DNA from 3 places in the Pseudomonas sp. B33.4 genome. Region 1 is predicted to be linked to each of the others. Evidence: riboswitches for the same ligand, from Rfam matches in the RefSeq annotation. Region 1 holds a riboswitch; each other region holds the start of a gene.

Region 1 (4,283 bases):
TTTTTGGATTGGGGGCATATCCGTTGCTGCGGGTGCTGCCGCTGGCGGTTTCGCTCTTACATCGAGTCACCTTTTCCAAACGCCGAAAAGGTAACCCAAAAGGCTTTGCCCCGGCGTACGGCACTTCGCTGAGGCTCAGTGTTCCCTCGCTACGGTGTCCATCCGGGGACATCGCCTACGGTTTGCTTCGCTGCACCTCCTCTCGATGTATGCGGCTACGCCGCACGGCGCTGCGCGCCTGATCCCCGGATGAACACCTACGCTCGGCCTGCCGAAGGGGCAAAAAAGCCAGATCAAAAGCCAGATCAAGAGCCCCTCACCCTAGCCCTCTCCCGGAGGGAGAGGGGACTGACCGAGGTGATTGCGAGAGATACGCCGACGTGCGATACCGCGTTGAACTCAGATTCTGAAAGGCCCACAAATCGGCTCCCTCTCCCTCGGGAGAGGGCTGGGGTGAGGGGCAGCAACAACGCAAATCAAAAGCCGAACACCCGCGCTCCTCACCACTCAATAGGCCGAGTGTCAGCTCGCCTGCTCTTGATCTTGATCCACGGGCGACGTCGGAAGGCTGAGTGGAGGGATTGATCCGGGCGTGGGAGCGCAGCGACCGTTTGGCGCAGCCAAACACAGCGAGAGGAGGTGCAGCGAAGCAAACCGTAGGCGCTGCGCCCGGATCAATCCCGGAGCGAAGGAACCCCGAGCCCCAGCGAGCGGGCCGCACGCAGGAGCAAGCCTTTTTGGTTACTTTTTCGGCGTCTGGAAAAAGTGACCCGCCGTAAGGGCGGAACCCTAATCAGCAACACCCGCAGCAACGGATCCACCCCAAAAAATTGACCAAAACCCCACCCCCATGCTCTCCTACACACCTTGTTACGGGTGCCCTTCACAGGGTGAAACGGGAAACCGGTGAATCATGTGCTTTACTCAGAGCCATGTCAGTCCGGTGCTGCCCCCGCAACGGTAAGCGAGCGAAGCGTCAAAACCACTGTGCCTGTACGGCATGGGAAGGTGACGCTTGCAGGTCGGCCTGACGCCAACCCCTCGTGAGCCCGGAGACCGGCCCGCAACACACAGCCCGCACCTTGTGCGTCGCTGAACATAACAAACCCGCGGTGGGCGGGCGCTGTTCGAACCTCTGCGAGCCCGACCCGCAGGGGTTTTCATGCGCTCGATTCACCCACTGACACTCCAGAGGGAAGCGCCATGTCGATCATCAGCAGCACCGGCAGCAACACGGACAAAATCGCCAGCACCACCACCCTGAGCCAACGCCTGACCGCCGCGATCTTCGCCTCGATCCTCGGCGCCAGCCTGGTCTACTTCGCTGGTTTCTCGCACATCGAAGCGGTACACAACGCCGCCCACGATACCCGCCACAGCGCCGCGTTCCCGTGCCACTGAGACCTGCCGACATGATCAAGCGTATAGCGCAAACCGCAGGTTTCACCGGTCTGCTGGCCGCCCTGCTCCTCACTCTGCTGCAAAGCTTCTGGGTATCGCCGCTGATTCTTCAGGCCGAAACCTACGAGAAAGCCGAACCGGTTGCGGTTCATGAACATACCGAAGGTGCCATGGCCGGCCACACCCACGACGCCGAAGCCTGGGAGCCGGAAGACGGCTGGCAGCGCGTGGTCTCGACCACTGGCGGCAATCTGGTGGTTGCGGTGGGTTTCGCTCTGATGCTCGCGGGCCTGTACACCCTGCGCGCCCCGACCAAAACCTCGCAAGGCCTGCTCTGGGGTCTGGCCGGTTACGCAACATTCGTGCTGGCGCCCACTCTGGGCCTGCCGCCTGAACTGCCGGGTACTGCCGCCGCCGATCTGGCCTCGCGACAGATGTGGTGGATCGGTACAGCCGCCTCGACCGCAGTCGGCCTGTCGTTGATCGCGTTCAGCCGTCATTGGCTGATGAAAGTCCTCGGCGTGGCCATTCTCGCCGTGCCGCACGTGATCGGCGCACCGCAGCCGGAAGTGCATTCGATGCTTGCCCCGGAAGCATTGGAAGCTCAGTTCAAAATCGCTTCGCAGCTGACCAACGTAGTGTTCTGGCTGGCCCTGGGCCTGATCAGCGCCTGGTTGTTCCGCCGCAAAAGCGATGGCCAATACCACGCATGACCGATGACCGCGCAGCGCCGACCTTCGTGGTCGGTCTGGGCTGCCAGCGCGGCTGCCCGGCCAGCACGTTGCGCGCGTTACTTGATCAGGCGTTACAAGCGCATCGCATTGAGCTGCAAATGGTCAAGGCCTTGGCCAGCATCGACCTGAAGCGCGATGAGCCCGGGTTACAGGAACTCGCCGCACAACTGGCGCTGCCGCTGCTATATTTCAGCAGCGAAGAATTGGCCAGTTATCAGGAACGACTCAGCCACCGTTCCGAGATCGCCTACGAACGCACCGGTTGCTATGGCGTCGCCGAAAGTGCCGCGCTGGCCCTTGCCGAACAGCTGATTCAGGCACCGGCAAAACTGCTGATTTCCCGACAAAAATACGCTCAGGCCACCTTCGCATTGGCCGGTGCTGCATAAATTCCCGATAATCCCCGCCACCGATCATGAGCAATCTTCATCTGAAGCGATTGCCGCCCCCCTTTTTCACAGGATTCAACCATGACCGTCTACTTCATCGGCGCCGGCCCCGGCGACCCGGAATTGATCACTGTCAAAGGCCAGCGGCTGATCCGCAGTTGCCCGGTGATCATTTATGCAGGCTCGCTGGTACCGGCGGCGGTGCTGGACGGTCACCAGGCGCAAACCGTGGTCAACAGCGCTGAATTGCATCTGGAACAGATCATCGAATTGATCAAAACCGCGCATGCCAACGGCGAAGATGTGGCGCGGGTACATTCCGGTGATCCGAGCCTGTATGGCGCGATTGGTGAACAGATTCGCTATCTGCGCGAGCTGAATATTCCGTTCGAGATCATTCCCGGTGTGACGGCTACGGCAGCGTGTGCGGCTTTGCTTGGCGCGGAACTGACCCTCCCGGACGTCTCGCAAAGTGTGATTCTGACGCGGTATGCCGATAAAACCGCGATGCCGGCAGGCGAAGAACTCGGCAGTCTGGCGCAGCATGGTGCGACGATGGCGATTCATCTGGGGGTCAACCATCTGCAGAAGATTCTGGCGGAGCTGCTGCCGCATTACGGCGCGGACTGTCCGATTGCGGTGATTCACCGGGCGACGTGGCCGGATCAGGATTGGGTAGTGGGGACGCTGGCGGATATTGCCGGGAAGGTTGAGGCCAAAGGGTTTCGGCGCACGGCGTTGATATTGGTGGGTCGGGTGTTGGGCAGTGAGGTGTTCAGCGAGTCATCGTTGTATCGCGCCGGGCATGCCCATCTTTATCGACCTTGAAGGCCCTTTCGCGAGCAAGCTCGCTCCCACATTTGGAATGCGATCAAATGTGGGAGCGAGCCTGCTCGCGAAGGCGTCGGTACATTTCACCCATAAAAAAACGGCGCTCACGGGGCGCCGTTTTTTCATGTCCGCAGTGAACACCTTACTTAGTAGTAGGCGTTTTCTTTCTGCGTGTGGTCGGTCACGTCGCGAACGCCCTTCAGTTCAGGGATGCGCTCGAGCAAAGTGCGCTCGATGCCTTCCTTCAAGGTCACGTCCGCCTGGCCGCAGCCCTGGCAACCGCCACCGAACTGCAAAACGGCGATGCCGTCTTCAACTACATCGATCAGGCTGACCTGACCGCCGTGGCTAGCCAGCCCCGGGTTGATTTCGGTTTGCAGGTAGTAGTTGATGCGCTCGTTGACCGGGCTGTCGGCATTGACCATCGGTACTTTGGCGTTTGGCGCCTTGATGGTCAGTTGGCCGCCCATGCGGTCGGTGGCGTAGTCAACAACGGCGTCGTCGAGAAACGCTTCGCTGAAGTGATCGATATAGGCGGTGAAGCTTTTCAGCCCCAGCGCGGTATCTTCTGGTTTCTCTTCGCCCGGCTTGCAGTAGGCAATGCAGGTTTCGGCGTACTGGGTGCCAGGCTGGGTGATGAAGACGCGGATGCCGATGCCCGGGGTGTTCTGCTTGGAGAGCAGATCAGCCAGGTAATCGTGGGCGGCGTCGGTAATGGTAATAGCGGTCATGGAAACTCCTCGCAGGCTTGGGCGCAGTTTACGCCAATCGTTGCGCCGGACAAAGTCCTAGTATTTTTGTCGGGAAAGATTCTCGTCAGGCTCGTCATCAATATGAGCCTTGAGCCAGCGATAGCTGCGTTTTTCCACCCATTCGTAGCTCAACCAGGAGCCAACGCCGATCGCCAGCGCGCACACGACAAACATCA
Region 2 (4,283 bases), 210 kb from region 1:
CATTCCGGCGCCAACCCCGAGCAACGCCACCATCACCGCCCCGGTCGAAGCGCCGGCAGAAATCCCCAGCAGATACGGATCGGCCAACGGGTTGCGCAGCAGCGACTGCAAAATCACCCCGCACGTCGCCAGACCGGCACCGCACGCGGCCGCGACCAGTGCGCGGGTCAGGCGGTAGTTCCAGACGATGCCTTCATCGATAGGGTCGAGCACATAACCGGCGCCCCACAATTTGTTCGCCAGCACTTGCACGACCACGCCCGGTTCAATCGAGGTTTCACCAATGGCCACGCCAGCAACCACTGCAATCAACAGCGTCGCCAGGGCCAGCAACGTACGGATCAGACTGGCACTCATTGCGACAGGTCATAGCCGTTGATGGCCGTGGCCAGTTGCTCGATGCCATCGAACATGCGCAGGCTGGCCTGCATGGCCATGGCGTCGAGAATGATGATGCGGTTGTGTTTCACTGCGTCCATGTTGCGTGTCACCGGGTCGCTGCGCAGGAAGGCGAGTTTCTTTTCATAGTCGTCGGCGGGGAAGCGTCGGCGATCCATGCGCGCGATGACGAGGAAGGTCGGGTTGGCCTTGGCGATGGTTTCCCAGCCGACCGTTGGCCATTCTTCATCGGACTGCACGACGTTGCGCACGCCGAGGGTGCTGAGCATGAAATCGGGAATGCCTTTGTGCCCGGCCACGAATGGCTCGATGTCCATTTGCGCGCTGGAGAACCAGACCAGCGCACTGGCGTCCTTCAGCTGTTTGCCTTGCGCGGTGGCAATCGATTTGGCGAGGCTGGCCTTGAGTTGGTCGTTGAGCTGCTGGCCGCGCTCCTGCACATCGAAGATCTGCGCCAGTTGGCTCACGCTTTTGTAAATCGTGTCGATGCGGAACGGCGCCAGCCGCGTGCCATCGGCGCCGACGAGGTTGTCCTTGGCTTCGCAATCGGAAGGCAGCAGGTAGGTCGGAATCTTCAGCTCATGAAACTGCTCGCGGGTGCCGACCGCGCCTTGCGGGCCGACCATCCATTCCAGCTCCACGGCCACCAGTTCCGGGCGCTTGCCGATCACCGATTCGAAACTCGGTTCGTTATCGGCCAGGCGCTCGATCAGGTCGTTCTGTGCCTTGTACTTGTCCAGCACATTGTTGAACCACAGCGAGGTGCCGACGACTTCGTCGCTCAGGCCCATGGCGTAGAGCATTTCCGTGCCGGCCTGGCCGATGGTCACGGTGCGCGTCGGGGCGTGCTGGAAGGTCAGGGTGCTGCCGCAGTTTTTCACCGTCAGCGGATAGACAGTCGGTGCCGCCTGCGCCATGGCGCCAAGGGTCAGGCCGGTGATGAGGGTGGCGATGCGGGGCAGCAGCATGGGGCAGTCTCCGAGGGAACCGTACGGGGAGCGGGAGAGTACGGTCTGGAAACACACCATCGAACGCGGTCAGGAAAACAGCGCAAGGCCGGGCAGCCAACGAAGACGCGCACGGCACGATGTCCTTCCCGGACACCCCGCCGGTTAGTAGTCACTGTGCCGGCAGGTCTCCTGACTGATGCGTCATCGCCTGGCTCCGGCCTTCCCGGGATTCACCCAGTGGCAGTCGTGGAGCAGGCTCGGCACCTACAGTTGCGGGGGCAGTTCCGATCAATGCTGAGCAAGCACCTCGGATTCCCTATTAGTCCCGTTCGGGAACCGGCGGCGGCATGTTAGTCGATCGCGCCGTTTAAGGGGAGACGAATCTGTCGCGGCGAGGATTAGTGCTGGCTCATCAAACCGTGCAACACGCCCAGGCGCAGGCCCGGTTCGGAGGGCAGCATCTGCGCGATGCCGAACACTTTGAATGCCGCGAGCATCAACACCAGACCACCGGGCAGAATGCTCTGGCGATGAGGTTGCAGCCCGGCCAGTTTCAGTTGCTGGACGTTGTTCACCTTCAGCAGAAGCAACGACAGGCGCAGTAGCCCGCCGTAGGTGATGCCGTCCTGACCGTAGTCGTTGAGGCGATTGGCCTTGAGCACTTTGGCGAGCATGCGCGCGGTGCCGGAAGAGCCGATGGTTTGCTGCCAGCCCTGAGCGCGGTAGCGCCGGGCAACTTTTTCAAACTGCAGGATGGCGAAGCGTTCGGCTTCCTGCAGCGCAGCGGCGGACAGGTCGCCGCCGCGAAAAAAGCGTGTGCTCAAGGTGCCGCTACCGATGGCGATGCTTTCGGTGAGCAATGGTTGCGCGCCCTGGCCGAGGATCAATTCCGTGGAACCGCCGCCGATGTCGACCACCAGGCGCAGGTCTTCAGCGCTCGGCAAGGCATGGGTCACGCCGGCGTAGACCAGCCGCGCCTCTTCATGGCCGCAAATGACGTCGATGGGAAAGCCCAGATGCCGCTCGGCACTGGCCAGAAACAGTTGCGCGTTGTCCGCTTCACGCACCGCGCTGGTGGCCACCGCGCGAACGCGGCCGGCCTCGAAACCGCGCAGTTTCTTGCCGAACCGCGCCAACGCCTGCCAGCCGCGATCGAGCGCCAAGGCGTCCAGCGCGCCGCCATCAAAGCCTTCGGCAAGACGCACCGGTTCACGCAGGGTTTTCACTTCCTGAATCTGCAGGCCCTTTCGACTGCGCACCGACTGGCCGATCATCAGGCGAAAGGCATTCGAACCCAGGTCGATGGCGGCAAACAGCGAGGCGTCGTCTTTCATGGGAATCCTTGCAAAGCACCCGTCGGGAGGCGCGAGACGGTTTGCGAGAATTCTGCCGTGATCTTGATGACATCCTGATGACGGGGCAGCGGCGGTTCAATGAATGTGTGGCTGTCATGACACTGTCATTATCCGGCGTCTATGCTGAGGCCAATACATCGCGTGTTCTTAAAGTTTTTGCTGCCGAATTTGGCAGCTTTTTTTTGCCCAAAATTCAGCGAAATCCCTGTAGGAGCTGCCGAAGGCTGCGATCTTTTGACTTTGTTTTTGAGAGCAGGATCAAAAGATCGCAGCCTTCGGCAGCTCCTACAGGGGTAGTGGGGAGTTAGCAGGACTGAGGAGTTTCGCCTCGGGCCAGACGCGCATTGATGTGTTCGATTACCTCGGGCAACTCGGCGATGGTGTCGATCAGATAATGCGGACGCGAAGGCGCGAACATCTTGCCGATCCGCGCGCGTTCTTCCGCCAGTCGATCCAACGGCAACGCCTTGTATTGCTCATAGGTCAGGCCCAGTGCGTTGCCGGAGCAGGTCAACGCCACTGTCCACATGCCGGCGGCGCGCCCTTCGAGAATCCCCGGCCAGGTGTCGTCGACCTTGACGCAGGCCGCCACGTCATCGATGCCCAAAGCAATCACGTTAGCCAGCGCCTGCGCCGGATGCGGCCGGCCATTGGGGACTTCATCGGTGGCGACGACATGGTCGGCGATGTAGCCATTTTCCCGCGCCAGTTCGACAACTTTGGCCATCACCACCGCCGGATAACCGGAGCACGAACCGATTTTCAGACCCTTGTTGCGCAACGCCGCAATCGCCTCGAGCGCGCCGGGGATCAACGCCGAATGCAGGGCTATTTTCTCGATCTGCAACGGCATGAAGCGCTCGTAGATTGCCGTGACATCGTCGTCACTCGGCAAGCGATCAAACGCTGCACGATAGCGTTCAGCAATCTGCGGCAGGTTGCACAGCGTGCGAATGTGATCCCACTTGCCCATGCCCATCGGCCCGCGCGCTTCTTCCAGCGATACCTTGACGCCAAACTCGGCAAAGGCCTCGACGAAAATCTGCGTCGGCGCAAACGAGCCGAAATCGACAACGGTGCCGGCCCAGTCAAGGATCGCGGCTTGCAGGTGAGTCGGGTTTTTATACTGCATGGTCAAATCTCCGTTTTCGGGTAAGCGTGGGCCGTCCCTCGGCAATGAGGTAGGCGGTTTCAAGGGTCAATGCTGATCAGGTCAGCGGTGGATTCGAATCAAACAGTTCGGCAATCACCGGTCGGTTCCGGCGGATGCCGAGGCAGCACAGGTGGTATTCGATGAAAAACGGGTGATCGACAAAGGTGATCGGCGTGGTGCCCGGGGTTTCGGCGTACTCGACCGCCGAGACAAAACCGATGCCGATGCCTTTGACGATCGCGTGCACGATGGCTTCGCGACTGTTGAGTTGCATGACGCGGTTGAGGTCGATGTCGAGGCGCTTGCAGCTTTCTTCCACCAGTTGCCGGGTGCGCGCACTTTGCTCGCGCATCACCCATTTCTCGCGGCTGATTTCGCTGATGTTAACCTGCGCCTGACTGGCCCACGGATGATCATCGCGCACCA
Region 3 (4,283 bases), 870 kb from region 1:
GCGCCACGCTGGGTGCAGCGCGGGCCGGTGCAGAGGAACACATGACGCGCGTGCTCGGGCACATTTGACCAGTCCGGGTGGCTGTCGACGCCGTCGATGGTTGTGATCTCACTCATCAGAAGCGGTACGTGTAGCGCACTTCGGAAGTGAACGGCCGACCAAGGTTGTCGACGTTGCTTGAGCGGCTGGTGACGTAATCACGGTCGAAGAGGTTTTCCACCAGCAGACTTACGCGGTGCTGGTGGGCGTTGTCGAGATAGCGATAAGCGTCGGCGTCGACCACGCAATAGTTGCCGTATTCGACCTGCTTCGAGCTTGTGATGTCGCGAATGTAGCGGATCGCACCGCCGGCACCCCACAGACGGTTTTCCGATTCATAGCCGACCCGCGAACGGGCGAAAAAGCTCGGAATATCGTTGATAGTCACGCCGGTGCGCGACTCGGTGAGGTTGCGCGTCATGTCCGCTTGCAGGCTCCACCGCTCGTTGAGCGCCAGCTTGGCGTCGGCCTCGAAACCGCGCATCTGGATCGTGCCTTCGCCGTTGACCCACTGAATGTCATCGAGGGTGATCAGGTCGTCGATCTTGCGTTTGAACAGGGTCACGCTGGCGCTGAATTCGCGGTTGAGCAAAAAGCCTTTGTAGTCGACACCCAATTCAGCGTTGCGGCTCTTTTCCGGTTTCAGGTTGCGGTTGCCGATCTCGTCGCCCGGCTCGTTGACGAACAGCTGCTCGGCGTTCGGCAGTTTGTAGGCGCTGCCGTACTGACCGCGCACCGACCAGTTGTCGTTGAGGTCATACAGCGAAGTGAGCATGCCGACCGTGGCACTGTCGCCACCGCTCATGGCTTCGTGACGCACGCCGATGCTCGGGTGCCAGTCGGGCAGGGCGTCGATCTGCGGGCGCAACTGCGTGTAGAACGCGTGGGCTTCTGCCTTGTCGTTGTCGATGATCAGCACATCGTCCTGGCCCTTGAACCACTGGTTGTCGCTGCCGAATACCAGCACATGACCGCCGGGCAATTCAGCCTTGCCTTCGGCCTGCACGCCCCAGTCGGTGAAGCCCCAATAGTCATCGTGGTTGATGACTTTGGTGCCGCCGCCGACGACGTTGTTGACGCGGGTGTAGCGCGTGTCCCAGTCGTTGATATGGCCTTTGACGAAGTAGCTCAGACGCTCGTTGACGGTCTGCTCGAAAGTCGCCGTGGCGATCTGCTGCACGCGATCGTTGGTGGTTTTGTGGTTGTCGACCGGGCGGGCGAAATCGAGGTTGGCGTCGGCGTATTGGTAGAACAGTTCAAGCCGGGCATCGTCGCCGAACGACTGGATCGCCTTGCCACCGAAGGTGGTGACTTCGTAGGCGCGGTTCTTCCCTGAATCGTTTTTCATGTCGCGGTTGCGATACGGCTGATAGCCGTCGGAAACGTTGTGGCTGACGTACGCCAGCAAACCCAGATCGCCGAAGCCGTTAGTGAAGATATTCTCGACCCGCGCATCTGCAGTGGTGCCGCCGAAGCTGTCGACGCCCAGGTTGACCTCACCGGAGGCTTTGCGCGATTGCGGGCTGCGGGTGACGATGTTGATCACGCCGGAAACGGCCTGAGTGCCGAACAACAGACTCTGGCCACCCTTGAGCACTTCGATGCGCTCGACGGCGTTGGCCGGCAGAGTGTCCAGATAGAGGCCGCCGTACAGGCGATTGTTCAGGCGTACGCCGTCGAGCAGGATCAGCGTGTCGTCGTTGCGCCCGCCCAGCAGCGAATAGGTGCCGTAGTCGAACGGGCCGTTTTTCGGTGCTACGTACAGGCCGGGAATGAACATCTGCATGACGCGACTGACATCGGCGCTGGGGCCGGCGCGCTCGATCTGCTCGCGGGTCACAATCTCGACTTTGCTGCCGAACTTCGCCATATCAGCGACGGTGGTGGACTCCACCGACGGCGCAGAAACGATTTGTTGATTGAGCTCCAGTGGCGCGTCATCGGCCAGCAGCAACGGGCTGAACAGGCAGCCAAGGAACAGGGTTGGAGCAGAAGTGTTGAAAGGTCGAATCATTGTCTTCTCGAAAAGGATCTTCGCAGAAGAGCATGCAGGAGAAGGCATCGCGCACAGCCAATACCGGCCCATGCCCGCCCACCGCAGGATTTTGCCAAACGAAATTTCAGGCCGGTCTCCGGGCTCGCGCGTATAGAGGCTTTCACCTTCCCATGGCCGTGCGGCCACAGTGGTCTATCGAAAGCATCACGCGCATACCGTTGCGGGGGCAGCACCGGACTTGTTCGAAAAGAACGTACCGGTTTCCCGTTTCACCCCATGCGCGGCGGCATGGGACACCTGAAACTGGGCGGCATCTGAACATTCGACAGACCGTTCGTCAACTTGCCGGTACCGACTCTCGATCCGCGAATTACCAACTTTCGAAATAACTACTAAGGTCTATGACGGTAACCACAACGCGATATCCGTGGTGTCGACAGGCGCGAGTTGCTCGAGGAGCAGTCGAACAAGGAGGTTTTCATGCACGCTGCCAGCGACCATGTTCCCGGCGGGTTCGCCCCGCACTTCATTCGCAACGCCTTGCTGGTCGCGATGGCCAATGCGTTGACGCTGAGCGACGCGCAAGCGGCGTGCGGGCCTTTGGCCGAAGGCGCCTATAACGTCTCGCAAACCTGCTTGCCAACGGCCGGAGTCGATGCGTCGATCAGCACTCAGACAGGTACCACCATCACCACCACGGCCGGATCCTCGCTGAACAGTCGAGGCAACAACGCCAACACAACGCTGACGCTCAGCGGTACGACGGTCAACAGCACGCCCCCGACGGCTGCCAACGCGGTGTTCGCCAATGTCATTGGCACCACCGGCAACGCGAACCTGAGCGTCGATGGCGGCACCAATACCGTCAACCTCGGCGGCAGCGGGCTGGATGCGCTGGCGCTCAGTAATGCCGGCGCAGGCCTGTCGACGTTCACGGTCAGCGCCGGCACCACGCTGAACATCCTCAACACCGTGGTCGGCAATGAGCACGACGGCATCGACATCAATGCCAGCGGCGGCGGCACGATCATTCTGAACCATCAGGGCAGCGGCCAGATCACCTTGCTCGGCGGCAACGGTATCTGGAGCAAAGCCAGCGGCAGCGGCGACAACAACGTCAATGTCGGCAGCGGCGTCAGCATTCTGGTCAACAACGACGATGCACTGTCGGCGGGCCCACCGATCGGTGATGAAACGTTGCCCACGGCGGGCATTGGCAACCACGCCGGCGTGCATACGCGCGCGGTCAATGGCAATACCACTGTGGTCAATGCCGCGAACGTGCAAGGGATCGGCATGAACGCATTCGGCGTTTTCACCGAAGGTGGCGCCGGTAATACCCGCCTGAATAACAGCGGCACGATCAACACCAACGGTCTCAACGGATTCGGTATTCGCGCGTTCTCCACCGTTGGCAGCATCGCTATCGTCAACGAAGGCGCGATCACCACAACCGGCGGCGCAGCGCACGGCATTTATGCCAACGACAACGTCGGCGCCACCGGCTCGATCAGCATCGACAACAATGCCGCGCTGAATGTTGGCAGCACCGCCAATGCTGCCGGCTCCCGAGCCATTTACGTAATCAAGCGCGGCACCGGCGATGTCACGATCACGGGCAGCGGCAACATCAATGTGCTTGGCGGACTCAACACCACGCGGGCTTACGCGATCATCGTCAGCGCGGAAAACAACAATGTGCTGATCGATTATGCGGGCGACCTGTTCGCCAGCGGTTTTGGCGCAGGCGGCATTCGGGTCGATTCGACCGGGGGCAATGTTCAGATCAACTATCGTGGCAATCGCATCGAAACCCTGCACAGCAACGCCAATGGCATCTATGCCTCGACGCAGTCGCCGACCGGTACGGTCAACGTCAATGCCGGCGGCACGATCATCACCCACTCGGACGCCGGTTCGGGTGATGGCAGTGGCATTGGTTCTTTTGGCATTCAGGCGCTGACGCTGGGCGGTGACGTCGGTGTCGCGTTCACCGGTTCGCTGATCGACGTCAACGGCCAGGGCGCGGCGATACTGGCGGGCAATGCTTTCAATTCCGGAAGCGGACTGGGCACGCTGAGTGTCAGCAACAGTGGGGAACTGATCGCGCGTGGCAATGACCAGCGCGGTATCCGTACGCTGTCAGTCACAGGCGCCCAGACTGTGGTCAACAGCGGCGCGATCCAGACGCTCGGCGCCAGCAACAGTCAGGGCATTCTCGCCGAGGCGTCGGGTGCGGCCAGTGTTT

The links. A riboswitch is a leader RNA that binds a small molecule or an ion and turns the genes downstream of it on or off. The one in region 1 is predicted to bind cobalamin.
Region 2: another riboswitch for cobalamin. It lies ahead of U6037_RS11885 (ABC transporter substrate-binding protein); the one in region 1 lies ahead of U6037_RS12710 (CbtB domain-containing protein).
Region 3: another riboswitch for cobalamin. It lies ahead of U6037_RS16450 (TonB-dependent receptor); the one in region 1 lies ahead of U6037_RS12710 (CbtB domain-containing protein).

Annotation. Positions count from the first base shown of each region.
Region 1 covers NZ_CP140706.1:2,884,451-2,888,733, reverse strand. Annotated here, with positions in the region: cobalamin riboswitch at 858-1,080, shown strand; gene U6037_RS12710 (CbtB domain-containing protein) at 1,204-1,401, shown strand; gene U6037_RS12705 (CbtA family protein) at 1,413-2,114, shown strand; gene U6037_RS12700 (cobalamin biosynthesis protein) at 2,111-2,524, shown strand; gene cobM (precorrin-4 C(11)-methyltransferase) at 2,606-3,352, shown strand; gene nfuA (Fe-S biogenesis protein NfuA) at 3,502-4,086, opposite strand; gene U6037_RS12685 (acyltransferase) at 4,144-4,283, opposite strand, start outside.
Region 2 covers NZ_CP140706.1:2,675,496-2,679,778, forward strand. Annotated here, with positions in the region: gene U6037_RS11880 (iron ABC transporter permease) at 1-345, opposite strand, end outside; gene U6037_RS11885 (ABC transporter substrate-binding protein) at 354-1,367, opposite strand; cobalamin riboswitch at 1,511-1,705, opposite strand; gene U6037_RS11890 (Ppx/GppA family phosphatase) at 1,748-2,683, opposite strand; gene phnX (phosphonoacetaldehyde hydrolase) at 3,009-3,836, opposite strand; gene U6037_RS11900 (LysR substrate-binding domain-containing protein) at 3,913-4,283, opposite strand, start outside.
Region 3 covers NZ_CP140706.1:3,753,100-3,757,382, reverse strand. Annotated here, with positions in the region: gene U6037_RS16455 ((2Fe-2S) ferredoxin domain-containing protein) at 1-116, opposite strand, end outside; gene U6037_RS16450 (TonB-dependent receptor) at 116-2,053, opposite strand; cobalamin riboswitch at 2,145-2,351, opposite strand; gene U6037_RS16445 (autotransporter outer membrane beta-barrel domain-containing protein) at 2,516-4,283, shown strand, end outside.